3 regions of the Micromonospora inositola genome follow, and region 3 is predicted to be linked to each of the others. Evidence: riboswitches for the same ligand, from Rfam matches in the RefSeq annotation. Region 3 holds a riboswitch; each other region holds the start of a gene.
What was found. A riboswitch is a leader RNA that binds a small molecule or an ion and turns the genes downstream of it on or off. The one in region 3 is predicted to bind S-adenosylmethionine.
Positions count from the first base shown of each region.

Region 1: it holds a riboswitch for S-adenosylmethionine, as region 3 does, so the genes downstream of both, thrC (threonine synthase) here and GA0070613_RS20770 (ABC transporter substrate-binding protein) in region 3, are expected to answer to the same signal.
Region 2: it holds a riboswitch for S-adenosylmethionine, as region 3 does, so the genes downstream of both, GA0070613_RS11430 (aminotransferase class V-fold PLP-dependent enzyme) here and GA0070613_RS20770 (ABC transporter substrate-binding protein) in region 3, are expected to answer to the same signal.

Region 1 is NZ_LT607754.1:2,369,048-2,376,017, reverse strand. It holds gene GA0070613_RS11365 (GNAT family N-acetyltransferase) at 15-545, shown strand; gene paaN (phenylacetic acid degradation protein PaaN) at 591-2,264, opposite strand; gene GA0070613_RS11355 (hypothetical protein) at 2,402-2,863, shown strand; gene GA0070613_RS11350 (GNAT family N-acetyltransferase) at 2,853-3,872, opposite strand; gene thrC (threonine synthase) at 4,180-5,469, opposite strand; SAM riboswitch class I at 5,482-5,615, opposite strand; gene GA0070613_RS11340 (DMT family transporter) at 5,785-6,750, opposite strand; gene GA0070613_RS11335 (ArsR/SmtB family transcription factor) at 6,841-6,970, shown strand, end outside.
Region 2 is NZ_LT607754.1:2,386,260-2,393,229, reverse strand. It holds gene GA0070613_RS11440 (GroES family chaperonin) at 1-101, shown strand, start outside; gene GA0070613_RS32730 (hypothetical protein) at 231-398, shown strand; gene GA0070613_RS11435 (PrsW family intramembrane metalloprotease) at 406-1,893, opposite strand; SAM riboswitch class IV at 1,917-2,037, shown strand; gene GA0070613_RS11430 (aminotransferase class V-fold PLP-dependent enzyme) at 2,089-3,414, shown strand; gene GA0070613_RS11425 (FUSC family protein) at 3,424-4,632, opposite strand; gene GA0070613_RS11420 (HD domain-containing protein) at 4,751-5,386, shown strand; gene GA0070613_RS11415 (DUF4031 domain-containing protein) at 5,467-5,784, opposite strand; gene GA0070613_RS11410 (FAD-binding oxidoreductase) at 5,851-6,970, shown strand, end outside.
Region 3 is NZ_LT607754.1:4,359,529-4,366,498, reverse strand. It holds gene GA0070613_RS20775 (NAD(P)/FAD-dependent oxidoreductase) at 1-1,055, shown strand, start outside; SAM riboswitch class IV at 1,138-1,249, shown strand; gene GA0070613_RS20770 (ABC transporter substrate-binding protein) at 1,516-2,388, shown strand; gene GA0070613_RS20765 (amino acid ABC transporter permease) at 2,429-3,232, shown strand; gene GA0070613_RS20760 (amino acid ABC transporter ATP-binding protein) at 3,229-3,981, shown strand; gene GA0070613_RS20755 (hypothetical protein) at 3,988-4,662, opposite strand; gene GA0070613_RS20750 (FUSC family protein) at 4,812-5,921, shown strand; gene GA0070613_RS20745 (RibD family protein) at 5,929-6,618, opposite strand; gene GA0070613_RS20740 (GTP cyclohydrolase II) at 6,615-6,970, opposite strand, start outside.

The DNA.
Region 1 (6,970 bases), 2.0 Mb from region 3:
GGTATGCATGCGACATGACGATCGCGCCGACCATGACAGCCGCCCGGACGGCCACCGTCCGCCGGATCCGCCCGGAGGACGCCGCCCGGATGCGGGCGCTGCGGCTGGAGATGCTCGCCGACGCGCCGCTGGCCTTCCTGGAGACCGTGGCGGAGGCCGCCGCCCGCCCGCACGCCGACTACGCGGCCCGGATCGCCGCCGTGGCGCACGGCGGCATGACCGCCCAGTTCGTCGCCGACCCCGGCGGCCGGTTCGTCGGTCACGCCGGCGGCACCGTCGCCCCGGACGAGCCCGGCCTCACCGTGATCTACGCCGTCTACCTCACCCCGGCCTGGCGGGGCAGCGGACTGCTCGCCGACCTGGTCGACGAGGTGGCGGCCTGGTCCCGCGCGTGCGGCCGGCCCGAGCTGATGCTGGAGGTGGTGGTCGGCAACGACCGCGCCTACCGCGCGTACCAGCGGCTGGGTTTCGTGGACACGGGCGTGCGGGTGCCGCACCCGAAGATCCCGACGCTGCGCGAGCTCCAGATGCGCCGTCCCGCCTGAGCGGACCGGCCCGTCCCCTGGCCGGGGACGGGCCGTACCGCCCGGTCAGGCGTGCCGGCGGCTCTGCACGATGCGGAACCGGTTCGCCACGTACGCGCCGTCGGTCAGCGCGGCGTTGGCGGCCGGGTTGGCGCCGCTGCCGTGGAAGTCGGAGAACGCCGCCGACTGGTTGACGAAGACGCCGCCGGTCAGGTTGCAGGACAGGTGCACGCCGGCGTCGATCGCCGCCGCCTCGGCCGCGTCCAGCACCGCCTCGTCGGTCGAGTAGACCGCCGCGGTCAGCGCGCCCTTCTCCCCCACCGTGCGGCGGAGGATCTCCAGGCTGTGCGCGGTGGAGTCGGTGGCGACAGCGAACGAGATCGGCCCGAACCACTCCCGCGAGTAGGTCGCGGTGTCGTCGGCGGCCAGCTTGACGATGGTCGGCGTCCGGACCACCGCGCCGGGGAAGGAGGGGTGCTCGACGGTACGCGACTCCAGCACCGGCTCGCCGACCTTGGTGACCTCGTCGAGGCGCGCCAGCACGCCGTCGTTGACGATCGCGCCGGTCAGCTCGACGCCGCGGGCCGGGTCGGCGGTGAGCTTGCCGACCGTCGCGGCGATACCCGCCGCCACCTCGTCGAAGCTCTTGTGCCCCTGGTCGGTGGCGATGCCGTCCCGGGGGATCAGCAGGTTCTGCGAGGTGGTGCACATCTGGCCGCTGTACAGGGTCAGCGTGAAGCCCAGGTTGCGGCACAGCCCGGCGAAGTCGTCGGTGGAGTCGATCACCACCGTGTTCAGGCCGGCCTTCTCGGTGTAGACGGCGGCCTGCCGGGCGTTCGCCTCCAGCCAGTCGCCGTACTCGGTGGAGCCGGTGAAGTCGACGATCTTCACGGCCGGGTGCAGGGCCAGGGTCGAGGCGAGCTGCTCGCCCGGCGCCTCGGGGGCGAGCAGCACCAGGTTCGGGTCGAAGCCGGCCTCGGCGAGCACCTCGCGGGCGTACTTCACCGTGATGGCGAGCGGCAGGACGGCGCGCGGGTGCGGCTTCACGACCACCGGGTTGCCGGTGACCAGGGAGGCGAAGAGCCCCGGGTACGAGTTCCAGGTCGGGAAGGTGTTGCAGCCGATCACCAGCGCCACGCCCCGCGGCACCACGTGGAAGGTCTTGGTCATCCGCAGCGGGTCGCCCTTGCCGGCGGCCTTCTCCCAGCCGGCCGTGCCCGGGTGCCGGGTCATCTCGGCGTACGCGTAGGCGACCGCCTCCAGCGCCCGGTCCAGCGCGTGCGCGCCACCGGCCTGGAAGGCCATCACGAAGGCCTGGCCGCTGGTGAACTGCACCGCGTTGGCCAGCTCGAAGATGTGCTTGTGCAGCCGGTCCAGGATCTCCAGGCAGACGCCCACCCGGGCCTGCGGACCGGCGTCCCGCCAGGCCGGGAGCGCGACCGTCGCGGCGCCCACCAGCTGGTCGGCGTGGGCGTGCGGGTAGCGCACGTCCAGCTCCAGCCCGAACGGGCTGGCCTCGGTGGCGACGGTGTCGCCGTCGCCCGGCTGGTCGAGGGGGAAGTCGCCGTTCAGGTACGCCTCGAAGGCGGCCTTCCCGTCGGCGGCGGCGGTCTCGCCGTACACCCGGGGGCTCGGCGACTCAGGGTAGGCGGACCAGTACCCGCGCTCCGTGATCGCGGTCAGCGCCCGGTTCAGGGTGTCGGCGTGCCTGTCGTACAGGGGGTGCGGGGTCTCCGTCATGCCCGCCATCATGCAACAGCAAGCCACCAGATCAGTAGGGGCGTGTCACAAGTCGGATCCTCGCCTGCCGCTCCGCGGAATGGTCGGGCCGGGTCCGGGTAACCGCGCGGCCGACGGAAGGAGGGGGACGGCCGCGGGTGGGAACCACCGAGATCAGGGTGCACGGGGTCGCCGATCGCGGCCCCGAGGCGATGCTGGATCGGCCGATCGTGAGCCGGGTGGCCGGCGACCGGGACGCCGGCTTCTACCAGGTACGCCCCGGTTTCGGGGACCCGCACGGCGCCGGAGGCGCCACGTTGGAGGCGTACAGCTGGAGCCGGCTCGCCGGCGGAACCGCGACCCGGACCTTCTCGCTGGTCCTGCTCCTGCCCTTCATGCTCGCCAACATCGCCATCTGGATGCTGCCGCCCGGCCGCCGCACCGGCCTGGTCGGCAAGGCGCTGTGCCGACTGCTCGCCGCGACCCTCACCGCGATGTACGTGCCGCCGAAGATCGGCGGGCACCAGTTCGCGCCAGACACCGACTTCGACCGGGCGGTCGAGGAGCTGGTGCGGCGACTGCACCCGGCCGGCAACGTCGACGGCGGGCTCAGAGAGTGAGCTGCCAGTCCGTCCAGGCGTCGACCGGGCGGAACCCGAGCTGCTCGTTGATCGTGATCATGTGTCGGTTCTCGGCGGCGTTCCAGGTGTCGATCACCCGCAGCGCCGGCTCGTGGCCGAGCACCCAGCGCAGGTTCTCCACCTTGGTGAGCAGGCCGAGCCGGTGCCCCCGGTGCGCCGGGTCGACGATGGTGATCTGCTGGAACGCGTGCCAGTCGGCGCTCGGACCCAGGTCGATCAGGGTCCAGGCGACCACCCGGCCGGTCGCGGCGTGCACGGCCGCATGGTGGTAGCGCCGGCGGCCCCGGGCGTCCAGCGCCCGTTCGGTGCCCCGCAACCGAGCGACGTCCACCTGCTCCGGCTCCCATTCCAGTTCGCCCAGCGGCGCGTCGGTCATCAGCCGGCCGTCGAGGTAGGCCACGTCGGCGGCGTACTCCTCGGGGGTGTCGCCCTGCCAGCGGACGGTGCGGTAGCCGGTGGCGTGCGCCCGGGCGTCGGCGGCCAGGGCGTCGAGCGCGGCGTGGTCGAGCCGGCCGGTCGCCAGCCGGCGGCGCACCTCGGCGAGCACCGGGCGGGCGCCCATCGTGGCGGCGAAGGCGCCGCCGGCCTCCGGTCGGGCGACGCCCCCGGGCAGCGCCGAGACCGCCATCCCCATCACCCGCTTGCGGCCGTGCTCACCCAGCAGCCGCAGGCAGTGCTCGTGCAGGGCCCGGCCGACGCCCCGCCGCCGGTACGCCGGATGCACGACCAGGTCGGCGGTCGAGTTGTCGGTGTTGTCGAGTTGCGGCAGGTCCAGCACCAGGTAGCCGGCCGGCACACCGTCGAGCCGGGCCAGCGCCCAGCGCGGCGCGTTGCCCGGCATCGGATGTCGGATCGCGGCGTCGAAGCGCTGCCGGCAGAACGGCGGGAAGTCCGGCAGGTCCGCCTCGTTGGCCGCCGCCCCGATCCGGTACGCCTCGTCGATCGCGGCCTGGTCGGCGGCGTCGAACGGCGCGATCGTGATGCCCATGCCTGCGAGGGTGCGCCGGAAAGGGCGATCGGGGCCAGCGAATTACGCTGGCCCCGATCGCGACGTTGGTCGGGAGGGACGATCGCACAACGCCGCTGGCGCTGGGTCGAAAGAACAAAGTCTCCGGCGAAACGCCCTCCCGCACGGAGCATCTTGCGCCGTCCCAATCCTGCCGTCAAGTCCTTAGCGGCGGGTTTCCTACACTCACAGCGAAAAGCCAGTTACCCGGCGGATCCGCCCGATCCCCCGTCCGGGCGATCCGCCCGTCCCCCGCCCGGCCACGACGGCCGGACGGGTGGGGTGGGGGTCAGGCGAGGAGACCGGCGTCGCGGGCGGCGCGGAGGGAGGGCTTGATGCGGTGGGTGGGGCCGACCTCGGCGGCGACGGCGTCGATGGTCTTCAGGCCCTCGCCGGTGTTGAAGACGACCGTCTCCGCCGTGGGGTCGAGCCGGCCGGACTCGACCAGCTTGCGCAGCACCGCGACGGTCACCCCGCCGGCGGTCTCGGCGAAGACGCCGGTGGTCCGGGCGAGCAGCCGGATGCCGGCGCGGATCTCGTCGTCGTCGGCGTACTCCATCCAGCCGCCGGTGCGCCGGACGGCCTCCAGGGCGTAGAGGCCGGCGGCCGGATCGCCGATGTTCAGCGACTTGGCGATGCCGGTCGGCTTGACCGGGGTGATGGCGTCGCTGTCGGCGTGCAGCGCGGTGGCGATCGGGTTGCAGCCGGCCGACTGGGCGCCGAAGACCTTCCAGCCGCCGGCCGGCGCCTCGACCAGGCCGATCTCGACCAGCTCGGAGAACGCCTTGTCGATCTTGGTGAGGAGTTCGCCGCTGGCCATCGGGATCACCACCTGGGCGGGGATTCGCCAGCCGAGCTGCTCGACCACCTCGTACCCGAGGGTCTTCGACCCCTCCGCGTAGTACGGCCGGACGTTGACGTTGACGAACGCGGTGTCCTCGAACTCGTCGGTCTCCACCAGCTCCCCGCAGAGCCGGTTCACGTCGTCGTACGAGCCGTCGACGGCGACCAGCTCGCCGCCGTAGACGGCGGTGGTCACCACCTTGCCCTGCTCCAGGTCGCTGGGGATGAAGACCACCGACGGCGCCCCGGCCCGGGCGGCGTGCGCGGCCACCGAGTTGGCCAGGTTGCCGGTGGAGGCGCAGGCGAACCGGGTGAAGCCGAGCGCCCGGGCGACGGTCAGCGCCACCGACACCACCCGGTCCTTGAACGAGTGGGTGGGGTTGGCGCTGTCGTCCTTGACCCAGAGCGGGGCGGTGACGCCCAGCTCCGCGGCGAGGTGCGGGGCGGCGACCAGCGGGGTGAGCCCCGGGTCCACGGTCACCCGGGTGGCCGGGTCCTGGCCGGCGGGGAGCAGGGCAGCGTACCGCCAGAGGTTCTTCGGGCCGGCCTCGATCTGCTCGCGGGTGACGGCGGCGAGCGCGGCGGCGTCGTAGTCGACCTCCAGCGGGCCGAAACACTCGTAGCAGGCGTGCTGGGCGGCCAGCGGGTAGCGCGCGGAACAGGCGCGACAGACCAGGGCGCGGGCCGGGCTGAGGGTGGTGTCGATGCCGGAAGCGGCGGGAAGCGTCGACGTCATGTCGAGGAGTTCCTCTCATCTTTCCCCGCATCGCACCCTGCGGCGGGGACGGAATTGGCACCTGCCCGCTTCTCGCTCGTCGTCGAGCGCGCGGGTGGTTGCCGGGGCGTCGTCGGGCCGTATCCCTCAGCCCCTCTGGATGAGGTATGCAGTTGTGCCGTCGAGTCTATGCGCGTGCGCCGCGCCTGCCGAGCCTGCTTCCCACGCTGTGAGCCACCCCCGCTCACCAGCGCCAAGATCCGCACGACTTCCGGGAAGTGGGGCTCCTCCGCCGCCGGAGGCCCCCACTTCCCCGAACTCGAAGCTCTGCTTACCTCAGCGCGCCACCACGGCGATCGGCTCGACGACGGCCGGCCGGTCGGTGACCGCCACGGGGGCAGGCACGGTGGCGGCGCGGGAGCGGGTGGCCAGGTTGGCGGCGACCAGGGCGGCGATGGTCAGGGTCGCGCCGACCAGTTCCACCGCGCCGGGCCGGTAGCCCCGGGCGGTCTGCACCACGAAGGTGGTCACCGGGACCAGGTTCATGAACAGGGCGGCGTCGGCCGCGCCGAGCCGCTGCACCCCGGTGTTCCAGGCGAGTACCGCGAGGACAGCGGCGACGAGCACGGCGTACGCCAGCTGCGGGGCGACCGCGACGAGGTCGGCGGCGGCCGGCAGGTGCTGCCAGCCGGCGAGGTCGGCGGCGAGGCTGGCGGCGAGCATCGCGGCGGTCCCGGCGACCGCGGTGAGCGTGGTGTAGCGCAGCGGGGACCAGCCGGTGAACCGGCTCGCGCCGTGGGTGTAGACGGCCCAGCCGAGCACCGCGCCGATCATCAGCAGTCCGCCGACGCCGAACTGGCCCAGCCCGTCGAGCCGGCCGCGGGTGATCACCAGACCGACGCCGACGAGGGCGAGCAGCGAGAACCCGAGCAGCACCGGGCGGGGGCGTACGCCGTCCCGGACCCAGCGGACCAGCTGGGTGACCAGCGGGGTGGTGGCGACGAAGAGGGCGATCTGCTGCGGGGCGGCGTGCCCGAGCGCCAGGTTGGTCAGCACGTTGAACCCGGCGAAGCCGAGCACGCCGAGCGCCACCACCTCGACCGCCCGGCCGCCGGAGCGCAGGGCGGCCAGGCCCTCCCGGGCCAGCAGCAGGGCGAGCAGGACGGCGGTCGCGAGGACGTACCGGGCGGTGGTGAGGTTCAGCGCGTCGACCCGGGCGAGGGCGCTGGCCAGGACCGGGAACATGACACCCCAGCTGAGCACCGCGAAGAGCGGGAGGAAGGCGGCGTGACGAGAGCGCATCGCAGCTCCTATGTTCGAATATCGTCGAACCAACGGCACCGACTTTAGGAGCTTGTTCGACGAATGTCGAACAACGGTTACACTGGTCACATGGAGCTGCACGAACCTGAACTGCGCGACGTACCGGTCACCGCCGTGCTCGCGGCGCTGGCCGACGACGTACGGCTGCGGATCGTGCGCGTCCTGGCCGCCGGCGGCGACCACGTCTGCGGCACCTTCG
Region 2 (6,970 bases), 2.0 Mb from region 3:
ACGGCCGCGGGTACGTCCTGCTCCGCGAGCGTGACGTGCACGCCGTCGCCGCCGAACGGGTGGAGAAGGAGCCCACCGGCTCGACCGGCCTCTACCTTTGACGTGCTCTCCGCCCTGAAGGGCGGAGCACTGGCCCGTATCCGGGTAGCCGGCCCGCCTCGCCCCGGGGGTGCCGTTTGCGCTGCTTCCCGACGGGAAGCCAGGCACCTCCAGCGCCCTGGGGAGGGACGATGCCGGTATTTCTGAAGAAGCTGCTGCTGTGGGGCTTCGTCGCCTTCCTGATCTACTTCATGGCGTTCCGGCCGGACGGCGCGGCCCAGATGTTCAAGGGGATCGGGGCGGCACTGATGGCGATCGCGCAGGGCCTCGGTGACTTCCTCACCGGCATGATGACCTGACCCAGGGTCAGGCGCCGGGGGGCCAGGGTGCCGCCGGGCGGGGGCCGTACCAGCCGGGCGGGCCGTAGGCAGCGGGATGGGCCGGGGGCGGCGGTGGCGTGAGCACCACCGGGATCGGCACCACCGGCTCGTCCGGCGCCGGCACCGCCCGCTGCGAGCCGTCCGGGAACCGCAGGTGGTAGCGCTGTCCGTCCCAGACCCCGACCGGCGTCTGCGGATCCCGCCCCACGAAGAACGACCGGTACGCCGCGATCGCCTCCAGCAGCTCCCGTTCCTCCCGGGCCGTCCTTTCCCGGTCGGCCTGCTTGCGGTCCAGTCCCCGACGCATCCCGTCCCGCAGCAGCGCCAGCCGGGTCGCCGCGAACTGGTAACCGCGCATCGCCTTCACCCCGCCGTCGCCGGCGATCCGGCGGGCCCAGGTGCGGGCCGCGTGCCGCCGGCCCAGGCTGCCCAGCGCCGCCACCTCGGGCGGGGTGAGCCAGCCGGCCCGCACGTAGTCCGGCAGGGTCCGCTCGGTGAGCCGCCCCTCCCAGGCCCGCAGCCAGATCGCCAGCCCCACCATGCCGAAGAAGATCGGCACCATCACGCCGATGTAGCCGTACAGGGCGATCAGCGGCTGACCGGTGGCCACGGCCAGCGAGGGCAGCAGGTTCCAGGTGCCGTGCAGCATCATCGCCAGCAGCAGGCCGGCGATCGGGGCGAGCACGCGGACCCGCCGGTCGGCCGTCCGCGCGGCGATGCCCAGGCCCACCCCGGTCATCGAGGTGAACAGCGGGTGGGCGAAGCCGAAGATCAGGATCCGGACGATGAAGATGGCGATCACCTGCTGGGCGCCGGTGGCCGGGCCGTACTCCTCGACGCCCACCCGGTAGCCGTAGCCGCCCAGGTAGAGGATGTTCTCCACCATGGCGAAGCCGACCGCGGAGAGGCCGCAGTAGACCAGCGCGTCGGTGACCCCGGAGAACTCCCGCCGGCGGAAAATCAGCAGCAGGATCGGCCCGGCCGCCTTGGTCAGCTCCTCGATGAACGGGGCGACCAGCACCGCGACCAGCGCCGAGGGCAGCCCCCAGCCCTTGAACAGCCACGCGGCGCCCTCGTTGACGTTCAGCGAGATCGCCGTGGAGACGAACGCGCCCCAGGCGAAGCAGAAGATCAGGTACTTGAGCGGCTCCGGTTCGTAGCGGTCCAGCCAGAGGAAGCAGGAGACCAGCACCGGCACCGGCAGGACCGCCGCGATCACGCCGACCAGCAGCGCCTGGGCGCCCAGGCTCTCGCCGAGGGTGAAGACCATGAAGACCGCCCCGGCGGCGATCAGCAGGACGACTCCGGCGAGCACCAGGAACCGCCGCCAGCCGAGCCGGCGCAGCGGCATCCGGGGAGTCACCGACCCCGGCGGCGGGGCGGCGGGCGCGGTCGGCGGCGGCGGGGCTCCGCCGGGCGGGGTATCGGCCATGCGGTCAGCGTAGTCACCCGCGACCCTCTGGTCCGGCCGCATTGCGGCCGCTATGCTGCCGGGCAGGTCACGAGCGCCAGCGTCAAGCCCCGGCTTGCTGGCCGGCAACCCTCGTCGAGTTCGCGGTGGGGTGCCCCGGGTGATGACCGGGCCCAGCCCGAACGGCGTGCTGGGCAAGCGCGGACCCCGTCCCGGTGCCCACACCCCGGGGTCCCCCTGGACCCCGGAGGTTCTGCCATGACCGTCACCCTCGTACCCTCGCTGCCCGCACTGCCCGCGCTGCCGGGCCGGCGGGCGGACGCCGACCCGCTCGGCGTGCTCGGCGTACCGGGGCAGATCAACCTCGACCACGCGGCCAGCGCGCCGTGCGCGCGAGCCGCGGCCGACGCGGTGGCCGAGCTGCTTCCCTGGTACGCGAGCGTGCACCGCGGCGCCGGCGCGCTGTCGCGACGATGCACGCTGGCCTACGAGCGGGCGCGGCAGACCGTCGGCGACTTCCTCGGCGCCCGCGCCGACGACCACGTGATCTTCACCCGGAACACCACCGACGCGGTCAACCTGCTGGCCCGGGCGTTGCCCCCCGGCACCACCGTGGTCACCTTCGCCGGGGAGCACCACGCCAACCTGCTGCCGTGGCCGCGCGGCTCGGTCCGGCTGCCGGTGCCGGAGAGCCCCGCCGGGGCGGTCCGGGCGCTGGACGCCGCCCTCGGCGAGCTGCGCCGGGTGAGCGCGGGGAACGGGCCGACCCCGCGGCCCGGAGCGCCGGCGGCCGCCGGGGCCCGGTCCGGCCCGCCGGTGCTGGTCGCGGTGACCGGGGCGAGCAACGTGACGGGTGAGCGCTGGCCGGTGGCCGAGCTGGCCCGGGTCGCCCACCGGCACTCCGCCCGGATCCTGGTGGACGCGGCTCAGCTCGCCCCGCACGCGCCGGTCGACCTGGCCGCGCTGGACGTGGACTACCTGGCGCTCTCCGGCCACAAGCTGTACGCGCCGTTCGGCGCCGGGGTGCTCGTCGGGCGGTCGGACTGGCTGGACGCCGCCCCGCCGTACCTGGCCGGGGGCGGCGCCACCGGTCACGTCGGCGCGGCCACCCACGACATACGGTGGGCCACCGGCCCGGCCCGGCACGAGGCGGGCACCCCCAACCTGCTCGGCGCGGTCGCCCTCGCCGCGGTCTGCGCCGCGCTCGCCGGTGCCGACCGGGACGCGCTGCACGCCCGGGAGCAGCGGCTGCTGGCCCGGCTGCGGGCCGGGCTCGCCGCCCTGCCGCACGTCGTGGAGCTGCGCACCTTCGCGCCCGAGGCGCCCCGGGTGGGCATCGTCTCCTTCGTGGTGGCCGGGCGGGACTCCGCCGAGGTCGCCGCCCACCTGGCCACCGCGCACCAGATCGGGGTCCGGGACGGGCTCTTCTGCGCCCACCCGCTGGCCCGGCGGCTGCTCACCGAGGCGGCGGCGCGCAGCGGCCGGCGCGACCTGCCGCCCACCGCGCTGCGGGCCAGCATCGGCCTTGGCAGCACCGACGCGGAGGTGGACCGGCTGGTCGCCGCCCTGGCCGCGCTGCGCTGACCGGGCCGGTCACCCGAGCGGAGGTGCCGTCGGCGGTTTCGGCGCGGTGTCCTCCTCGGGCTGGACGCCCGGCGGCTGTTCCTTCTCGCCGCCGAACGCCTCCCGGACGAGCCGGTTCGCCTCGTCCTGCTCGATGCCGGAGGCGACCATCAGGTCGCTGGCGGTGGTACGTACCTGGGCGATCACCACGCTGCCGGAGAAGCCCACCCCCTGCGCGTACGCCCGGCCGGCCTCGCTCACCGCGCGCAGCGAGCACTCGCGGGCCTTCTGCGGCTCCTCGCCGACGGCGAACTCGTGCTTGAGCATGCGGACCGACTCGGCCAGGTGGGCGACCGCGTCCGGCATCGGCTCCGGGATCGGCTCCTCGTCCTCGATCATGGTGACCGAGCGGCGGATCAGGGTGCCGCTGTTGCGCATCGCCCGGTCGATCGGGTCCGCCGCCTCGGCGTAGTGGGTCAGCTCGTCGCGGCGGTGCCAGCGGACCGGGGAGAGCGTGGCGGTCTCCTTGGCCCCCTCGATCGCCTCGGTGAACGTCGCCAGCTCGTCCTTGTTCTCCCGGAGCCGTTCCAGGGCGCGCTGGACGCTCTGCCGATCCCGGTTGCGCAACGCCTCGGCGGTGACGTCCAGCTGCCCGGAGAACAGGTCCAGCGCCGGCCGGGCGGCCCGGTTGATCACCCGGAGCGGGTTGAGCGGCAGCAGGATCGCGGTCACCAGCAACGCGATGCCACCGCCGATGAACGCGTCGACGAAGCGCGGTATCTCCAGGTTCTGGGTGGACGGGCTGAGCGTCACGATCAGCACCGCGGTGGCGGCGGCCTGGATCACGACGGCCACGCTCGCGCCGAAGAAGATGGTCAGCAGGATCGCGGCGGTCACCACCAGCCCCAACTGCCAACCACCGGCGCCGAGCAGATAGACCAGGAAGTCGCCGAGGGCCACCCCGACCACCACCCCGATGATCAGCTCGACGGTCCGGCGCAGCCGCTGGCCGACCGACGCGGCCAGCGTGCCGACCGCCGAGATCGGCGCGAAGACCGGCTGCGGGTTGCCGAGGACCTGGTGGGAGATGATCCAGGCCAGCGCGGCGGCCAGCCCGGCCTGGACGGCCAGGCCCATCGCCATCCGGACCCGGTGCAGCCGGTCGTGCAGGGTGGCCTTGCTCCGGTTCCTGAGTTGCTCCGTCGCCTCGGCGATCCGCGCCGCGTCGACGTCGACCATCCCTTCCTTCAATGCGGCACGACGCAGGAACGGAGGTCGTCGATCCCGGGCCACGGCCATGGCGGGGACTACCCGCGTCACACCCGGTGAATCCTCGCCGTGCGGCAGACTGCACCGGGTGGGAGAGCTGATCGAGCGGTGGCGCGCCGCCGTCCGGGGCGCCGGGGCGACCGACCCGGCCGGGGTGGACCGGGCCGGGGAGCGGCTGCTGGCCGGCTGGCGGGAGCCGCACCGGCACTACCACACCGCCGACCACCTGACCGCCGTGCTCGACGTGGTCGACGGCCACGCGGCGCTCACCGGCCGTCCCGACCTGGTCCGGCTGGCCGCCTGGTGCCACGACGCGGTCTACGACCCGCGAGCCGGCGGCGACGCCAACGAACGGGCCAGCGCGGCCCTCGCGGGAGAACTCCTCGCCGAAGCCGGGCTGCCGGCCGACGCGGTGGCCGAGGTCCGCCGGCTGGTGCTGCTCACCGCCGGGCACGCGGTGGCCGCCGACGACCCCGACGGCGCCCTGCTCTGCGACGCCGACCTGGCGGTGCTGGCCAGCCCACCACCGGTGTACGACCGCTACGCCGCCGCCGTCCGCCGCGAGTACGCCCACGTCCCCGACCCCGACTTCCGCGCCGGCCGGACGAGGGTCCTGGAAGCCCTCCTCGCCCTCCCCGCCCTCTACCGCCTCCCCGCCCTGCACGCCCGCTGGGAACCCCCCGCCCGCGCCAACCTCACCCGCGAACTCAAAACCCTCCGTTGACCCTCCCCCGTCCCCTCCCCGCCCCCGTCCCCTCCCCGTCTCGGCGATCCTGCAGTTGAGGTTCGGGCGAAACGGGCGGATCAGCCCAGATCCGGGGCCGGAAGTGCGAGATCGCGGGAGTGGCGGGGCGGACGCGGGCGGGTGAGGTGCTTGGGGCGGCGGAGGCCGGCGTCGCGGAGGAGGCGGACCAGGTCGCGGCTGGGCACGACCTGGGCGCCGAGCCAGACGGCCATCGGGAAGCGCTCGGCGGGGATGTCGTAGTGGTCCCGGTCGAAGCCGCGGCGGGGCGCGCCGAGCGCCTCGGCGAAGGCGTGCAGCTCGGCGTAGGAGACGTCGCTGATCAGGTGCGACCAGAGCCGGCCCCGCCAGGGCACGGTCGGCCGGTCCAGATACAGCATGGCGGCCAATGTAGCGCGCCGGACGCCCGGTTGATGATCACCTGGCGACGGCCTAGCCTTCGCCGCATGGCCGGTTCCCCCCTCCTCGACGACCTGCGGGCCGCGCTCGGCGACGCCGCCGTCCTGACCGACCCGGACCTGCTCCGGATGCACGAGCGGGACGAGGCCGACCTCTGCGCCGCCGGCACGCCGCTCGTGGTCACCCGGCCGCGCAGCACCGAGGAGGTCGTCGCGGTGGTCCGGGCGGCCGCCCGGCACGGCGTACCGGTGGTGCCGCAGGGGGCCCGGACCGGGCTGGCCGGCGCGGCGAACGCGGTCGACGGCGCGGTGGTGCTGAGCACCGTCGCGATGGACCGGATCCTGGAGATCGACCCGGTGAGCCGGATCGCCGTGGTGCAGCCCGGCGTGGTCAACGCGGCGCTGGCCGGGGCGGTACGCGAGCACGGCCTCTGGTACCCGCCCGACCCCGGCTCCTGGGAGTCGTCCACCATCGGCGGCAACGTCGCCACCAACGCCGGCGGCATGTGCTGCGTCAAGTACGGGGTGACCACCGAGTACGTGCTCGGCCTGACGGTGGTGCTGGCCACCGGCGAGGTGCTGCGCACCGGCCGGCGTACCGCCAAGGGGGTCGCCGGGTACGACCTGACCCGGCTCTTCGTCGGCTCCGAGGGCACCCTCGGGGTGATCACCGAGATCACCGTCTCGCTGCGGCCCGCACCGGCGGAGTCGTTGACCCTGGTCGCGGTCTTCGGATCGACCGCGGCGGCCGGGACGGCGGTGGCCGGGATCGCCGAGCGGGGGCTGAGCCCGAGCCTGCTGGAACTGCTGGACCGGGTCCACCTGGCGGCCATCGAGGCGTACCGGCCGATGGGGTTGCGTACCGACGCGCAGGCGCTGCTGCTGGCCGCCGTGGACACCGGTTCCCGGGCCGCCGAGGACCTGGCCAGGATCGCCGAGGTGTGCGAGGCGGCCGGTGCCGACGAGGTCTACGCGGCCACCGACGCGGCGGAGGCGGCGGCCCTGCTCCAGGCCCGCCGGCTGGCCCACCCGGCGATGGAGAAGTTCGCCGCGGGTGCCTTCCCCGGCGGCAACGGCGGGCTGGTGATCGACGACGTGGCGGTGCCGCGCGGCTCACTCGCGGCGCTGCTGGACGGGGTGGCCCGGATCGCCGCGGAGTGCGCCGTGC
Region 3 (6,970 bases):
CCGACTGGGCCGCGCAGCGGATCAAGAATCTGTCGCTGTCCAAGGCGATGGTCAACGCCCTCCTGCCGCGCCGCAACCGCAAGGACGTGGCGAGCCTGATCGAGGAGTTCCAGTACCCCAAGCACGGCCCCGGGATGATGTGGGAGCGCTGCACCGAGCAGGTGGAGAAGAGGGGCGGCTCGGTGCGTACCGGCAGTTGGGTGACGGCCGTGCACCGCGACCCGGCGGCCCGCCGGGCCACCGGCGTGACCGTGGCCGACGCGGACGGGGAACGGACCGAGCCGGCCGACCACGTGATCTCGTCCATGCCGATCTCCGCGCTGGTCCACGCGCTGCGGCCGGCCGCCCCGCCCGAGGTGCGCGCCGCCGCCGACGACCTGCGCTACCGGGACTTTCTGACCGTCGCGCTGGTCGTGCCCGAGGAGTTCTCGTTCCCGGACAACTGGATCTACGTGCACGACCCGGCGGCGAAGGTGGGGCGGATCCAGAACTTCGGCTCCTGGTCGCCGTACCTGGTGAAGGACGGACGCACCTGCCTCGGGCTGGAGTACTTCGTGTTCGAGGACGACGAGATGTGGCGTACGCCGGACGCGGACCTGGTCGCGCTCGCCACCGGGGAACTGGAGCGGCTCGGCCTGGTCCGGCCGGGTTGTGTGGAGGCCGGTCACGTCGTGCGGATGCCGAAGGCGTACCCGGTGTACGACGAGCGGTACCAGCGCAATGTGGACGTGATCCGGGACTGGCTGGCCCGCGAGGTGCCGAACGTGCACCCGGTCGGGCGCAACGGCATGCACCGGTACAACAACCAGGACCACTCGATGCTGACGGCGATGCTGACCGCCGAGAACATCGCCCACGACGCCGGTCACGACGTCTGGACCGTCAACGTGGAGCAGGACTATCACGAGGAGAAAGCCTCCTCCGCCGACCGCCGGCGCGGTGACGGCCGGCACGGCACCGGCCGCGACGCGCCGATCGTGCCCGCCCGGCCCGCGCTGCGTCGCCGCGTGACCGAGGTCCACGAGGCCGCCTCGGCCCCGGTACGCCGGCCCTGATCCCGGGCGGTAACGCACGGGACGTGAGGGTGGTCATAACGGCTGGACGAGCCGGGCGGCGCTGCTGCTAGCCTTCTCGGCAGGTCATGAGCGCCAGCGTCAAGCCCCGGCTCGCTGGCCGGCAACCCTCCTCCGCGGTGGGGTGCCCCGGGTGAAGACCAGGCACCGGCAGCACGCCGGTGCAAGCGTGGCCTGGTACCCAGGTCATTACCGACCCGAGGGAACCATGTCTGCTCACTTTCGCGCCCCGCTCGCCGACGACGTCGCGTACCCGGCCGGCTTCGCGCTGGTCAAGCGGCGGCACGTCGACCTGATGCGGGTGTGTAGCGACGGCTGTCGTCGCCCAGACGCGCGCTGAGCGCCACACCCCCTTTTCTCGAACCACCCACTCCGGCTCGCCCGCCCCGGGCGTGCCGTCGGCGGCGTGCGCCCACGTCGCCATCCGACCCGGGAGACACCTGTGCGATTCCTTCCTGCCCTGACCCGCGTCGCCGCGCTCGGCGCCGCCGCCGTCCTCGCCGCGACCGCGCTCACCGCCTGCGGCGACGACGCCTCCACCAGCGAGGCCGCCAACCCGTACGGCCTGCTCCAGCCCGGGGTGCTGCGGGCCGGCACGCTCACCGACGCCCCGCCGAACGTCTACCTGAAGGACGGTAAGTTCACCGGCTTCGACAACGACCTGCTGACCGCGGTGGCCGCCAAGGCGGGCCTGAAGGTGGAGTTCGTCGGCACCGACTTCTCGGCGCTGCTGTCGCAGGTCAACAACCGCAAGTTCGACGTGGGCAGTTCGTCCATCACGATCACCGAGGCGCGGAAGAAGACCGTCGACTTCGGCAACGGCTACGACTTCGGCTACTTCGGACTGGACGTGCCGACCGGCTCGCCGATCACCAGCTTCGACCAGCTCGCCGGCAAGCGGGTGGTGGTCGTGCAGGGCACCGTGCAGGACGACTACGCCACCGGCAAGAACCTCAACCCGGTGCGGGTGCCCGACTACAACGGCGCGATCAACCAGCTCAAGGCGGGCACCGCCGACGCCTGGATCGCCCCCGCCGAGATCGGCGAGAAGTCGGCCGCGGACAGCAACGGCAAGATCAAGGTGGCGGCCAAGCAGCTCAGCCCGGCCCCGACCGCGTACGCGGTGGCGAAGGCGAACGACAAGCTGCGCGAGGCGCTGAACAACGGCTTGGACGAGGTCATCGCCGACGGCACCTGGACGAAGCTGCAGGCCCAGTACTACCCGGGCCGGCCGATCCCGGCCGACTTCAAGCCGGGCAGCGGCACCGTCGCCGTCCCGGGCGCGGCGGCGCCGTCGGCGTCGACGGCTTCCTGACGTACGCGAACACGACCGAGCGGGGCGGTAGGAGATTCCGATGGATCCGTTGAGCACCCTGTGGGAGACCTTCTTCGACTGGGACTCCATGCGCCAGGCGCTACCCGACATGCTCACCGTCGGGTTGCCCAACACGCTGATCCTTGCGGTCTCCGCCGCCCTGCTCGGCTCGGTGCTGGGCATCCTGCTGGCGATCGCCGGCATCTCCCGTACCCGCTGGCTGCGCTGGCCGGCCCGGGTCTACACGGACATCTTCCGCGGCCTGCCCGCCGCCGCGACCATCCTGCTCATCGGCGTCGGCCTGGCGCCGCTGGGCATGGAGGTCTGGGGGCCGAACCCGTACCCGCTGGGGATCCTGGCGCTGTCGCTGATCGCCGCCGCGTACATCGGTGAGATCTTCCGGGCCGGCATCCAGAGCGTCGAGGCGGCGCAGCTGGAGGGGGCCCGCGCGCTCGGCTTCTCCTGGGGCGAGGCGATGCGGCTGGTGATCGTCCCGCAGGGCATCCGGCGGGTGCTGCCGGCCTGGGTGAACCAGCTGATCGCCCTGATCAAGGACTCCAGCCTGGTCTACTTCCTCGGCCTGCTGGCCAGCCAGCGGGAACTGTTCCGGATCGGGCAGGACTACGCGGCGAACACCGGCAACCAGTCCGCCCTGCTGCTGGCCGGCCTGTTCTACCTGGCGTTGACCGTGCCGCTGACCCACGCGGTCAACTGGATCGACCGGCGGCTGCGCCAGGGCCGGGCGGTCACCGTCGACCCCGACAACGACGGCGGGCTGGCCGTGGCTGGCCAGGTCGCCCTGCCCCCGCAGACCGCCGCGCCGAAGCGTGAGGACCAGCGATGACCGCCACCAGCACCGTCACCACCACCTCGGTCAGCCTCGCCGTCCGCGACGTGCACCTCGCCTTCGGCGCGAACAAGGTGCTGCGCGGCGCGCACCTGGACGTGGCCCGGGGCGGCACGGCCTGCGTGATCGGCCCGTCCGGCTCCGGCAAGTCCACCCTGCTGCGCACCATCAACCGGCTCATCGAGCCGGACTCGGGCGACGTGCTGCTGGACGGCCGCAGCGTGCTGCGCCACGACCCGGACGCGCTGCGGCAGCGGGTCGGCATGGTGTTCCAGCAGTTCAACCTCTTCCCGCACATGACGGTGCTGCGCAACATCACCCTCGCCCTGCGGAAGATCAAGAAGCTCTCCGAGGACGAGGCCGCGCAGGTGGCCCGGGCCCAGCTCGACCTGGTCGGGCTGGCCGCCAAGGCCGACTCCCGGCCGGCGCACCTCTCCGGCGGTCAGCAGCAGCGGGTGGCGATCGCCCGCGCCCTGGCCCTGCAACCGCAGGTGATGCTCTTCGACGAGGCGACCTCGGCGCTGGACCCGGAGCTGGTCAAGGGCGTGCTCGGGGTGATGGCGGACCTCTCCGCCGGCGGCATGACGATGGTGGTGGTGACCCACGAGATGGGCTTCGCCCGCGAGGTCGCCGACACGGTGGCCTTCATGGACCGTGGCGTGGTCCTCGAGGCCGGCGAGCCGGCCGCCATCTTCGAGTCGCCCGAGCACCCCCGGCTGCGCCAGTTCCTCTCCCAGGTGCTCTGACCCAGCTCAGCCGGCGCCGACCAGGGCACGCAACTCGTCACGGAGCGCGCGGTCGTCGGACGCGACCGCGCTCCACAGCACCACGTCGCCCGCGACGGCGAGCCCGACCATGGCCGGCCCGTCGAACCGGTACAGCGCGTCGCAGCCCTGGTTGCCCGCCCAGCCGTGCGTGACGGGCAGCGCGGTCAGTCGCCCGGCCAGCCGGTCCAGCGCCCCGGACGGCAGCGGGTGGTCGAGGTCGAAGCCGTCGCCGGAGCGGTCCAGCGCCTCGAACAGCCGCGTCTCCCAGGCCCGCGCCAGGGTGTACACGGTGAACCGCTCGGCGTACACCCGGCCGGACTCCCCGGTGGCGTCGTCGGGGGCGAGCAGCAGCACCGGCGGGTCGTCACCGGCGTCCAGCGGCACCACCCAGGTGCAGCAGCCCTGACTGTCGTCCTCCAGGTGGAGCAGCCGCGCGCCGGGGCCGGTGTCGTCCAGGAGCGCGAGCCAGTCGACTCCGGCGAGGTCGTTGTCCTGCATGATCCGTCCCGGACCGCCCACCGCGAACCACTCGCGTACCGCGGCCGGCAGCGTGACGTCCCACCTCCGCTGCCACGCGTCGAGCCGCGCCGCGGCCGAAGGGTCGACGGTCACCTCTCCGTCGAGCAGGGCGTACGCCTCGGCGTTCCACATGCGAACCATCTCGTCATCCTGCCGTGCGCCTCCGACATCCCCGCTCGCCAGCATGCGAGGAACGGTCCTGTTACGACGATCAACTTCACGGGTACAAGCTGATCCGGCCGGGAGCGACGGTCCGGCCGGGCCGGTCCGCCAAGGGGAGGGTGCGGACAGTGCGAGGTTGGTGGAAGGCCGCCGTCGGGCGGCTGCGGGACGCCTGGATCCCGGTCGTCGAGGCCGCGCTCGCCGCGACCGTCGCGTGGCTGATCGCGGCGCGGCTCATCGGCCACCCCGACCCGTTCTTCGCGCCCAGCGCCGCGCTGATGGTCCTCGGCGAGTCCCGGGGACGGCGGGTCCGGCAGACCATCGAGCTGGTCCTCGGCGTGGCGGCCGGCGTGCTCATCGCCGACCTGGTGGTCCACGCGCTCGGCCCGGGCACCGGGACCATGCTGGTCGTGCTGCTGCTGACCCTCGGCCTCACGGTGGCGGCCGGGGCGAGCAGCACGCTGATCATCCAGACCGCGGTCTCCGCGCTCTACCTGGTCGTGGTGGCCGCGCCGAAGGGCGACTTCGTGCCGTTCCGCTTCGTCGACGCGCTGATCGGCGGGGCGATCGCACTCGCCGCGAGCCAGCTCGTGGTCGCCCGCGACCCGCTCGCTCCGCTCGTCGCCGAGGCCCGGCAGACCTTCGCCGACCTCGCCGAGCTGCTCGACCGGATCGACGAGGCGCTCGACCGGTGCGACGAGACGGCCGCCCAGGCGGCGCTGGAGCGCGCCCGCCAGGTGGACGGCTGCGTGGAACGGTTGCAGAAGGCCGTCCAGGCCTGCGGCGAGACGCTGCGGCTGCGGGTCCGTCGCCGCCGGCACCTGGGCCAGGTCGAGGAGGTCGAGGCCACCGCCCGGCAGCTCGACTACGCGGTACGCAACATCCGGGTGCTGGCCCGCAACGCCAGCACGCTGACCCGGCTGCACACGGCGACGCCGCCGGAGCTGGGCGCCGCGATCCGCGCCCTCGCCGCGGCGGTACGCGCCGCCGGCGCGGCGCTCGCCACCGACCTGACCGGCCACGACGACGCCCGCCGGCACGTCGGCCGGGCCGACGAGGCGGCCCTGGAGGCGGTCCGCATCGGCGCCGAACTGCTCGAGTCCGACCCGCCGCTGCCGGTGGTGATGATCGTCGGTCAGATCCGGGCCACCGCCATCGACCTGCTGCGCGGCGTGGGCGAGGACGACGTGGCGGTGCTCGGCCGGGTCGACGAGGCGCTCGGCCTGCCGGCGGTCTGACCGGCGCTCACCCGCCGCAGCGGTCGGAGAGGGCGTACCGTGTCAGCACCACGTCGTCGATCTGGCGGACCTCCAGCACGCGGGCGCGCCGGCCCGGGTGCCAGGGGAAGCGGCCGTCCCCGACGAAGCGCGGCGCCCGGCCGTCACCGACGAAGAAGGGCGCGACCACCAGGTGCAGCTCGTCGGCGAGGCCGGCGCTGAGGAACTGGGCGTGCACGATGCCGCCGCCCTCGACCATCAGCCGGCGTACGCCCCGGTCGGCCAGGTCGGCCAGCACCGACCCCGGGCTGACCGGCTCGCCGGCGTCGACCACGGTCGCCACCCCGCCCAGCCGCTCCCGGGTCTTCTCCAGCGCGCCGCTCGGGCAGTACACCAGCTTCGTCGCCGCGCCCATGCTGAAGAAGCGGGCCGTCGGGTCGAGGTCCCCGCTGGCGGTGACGGTGACCTTCGCCGGCGACGGCGGCACGCCCCGGGCCACCCGCTCGGCCCGGCGCCGGTCGGAGCGCACCAGCAGCCGCGGGTCGTCCCGCCGGACGGTGCCCGCGCCGACCAGGATGGCGTCGCAGCCGGCCCGGACCGCGTCGATCCGGTCCAGGTCGTCGGCGTTGGAGAGCAGCAGCCGCTCGGCCGAGGCGTCGTCGATGTACCCGTCGATCGACATCGCGCAGCTGAGCAGCACGTACGGCCGGGCGGTCACGGCACGAACGGGAGGTCGAGGGCGTGGTCGCCGCGGCTGGCCTTCGCCGCGAGGTAGCCGGCGTTGGCCGGGGACAGGTGCACGCCCGTCGGCACCCGCTCGGCCACCGTCACGCCGCACCGGTCGAGCTGGTCGGCCTTGTCCGGGTTGTTGCTGAGCAGGGCGACCCGGTACACGCCCAGCGCGGCCAGCATCTGCGCGGCCACCGTGTAGTCCCGCTCGTCCGCGCCCCGGCCCAGCGCCAGGTTCGCCTCGTACGTGTCCAGGCCCGAGTCCTGCAGGGCGTACGCGTCGAGCTTGGCGTACAGGCCGATGCCGCGCCCCTCCTGCCGCAGGTAGAGCAGGAAGCCGT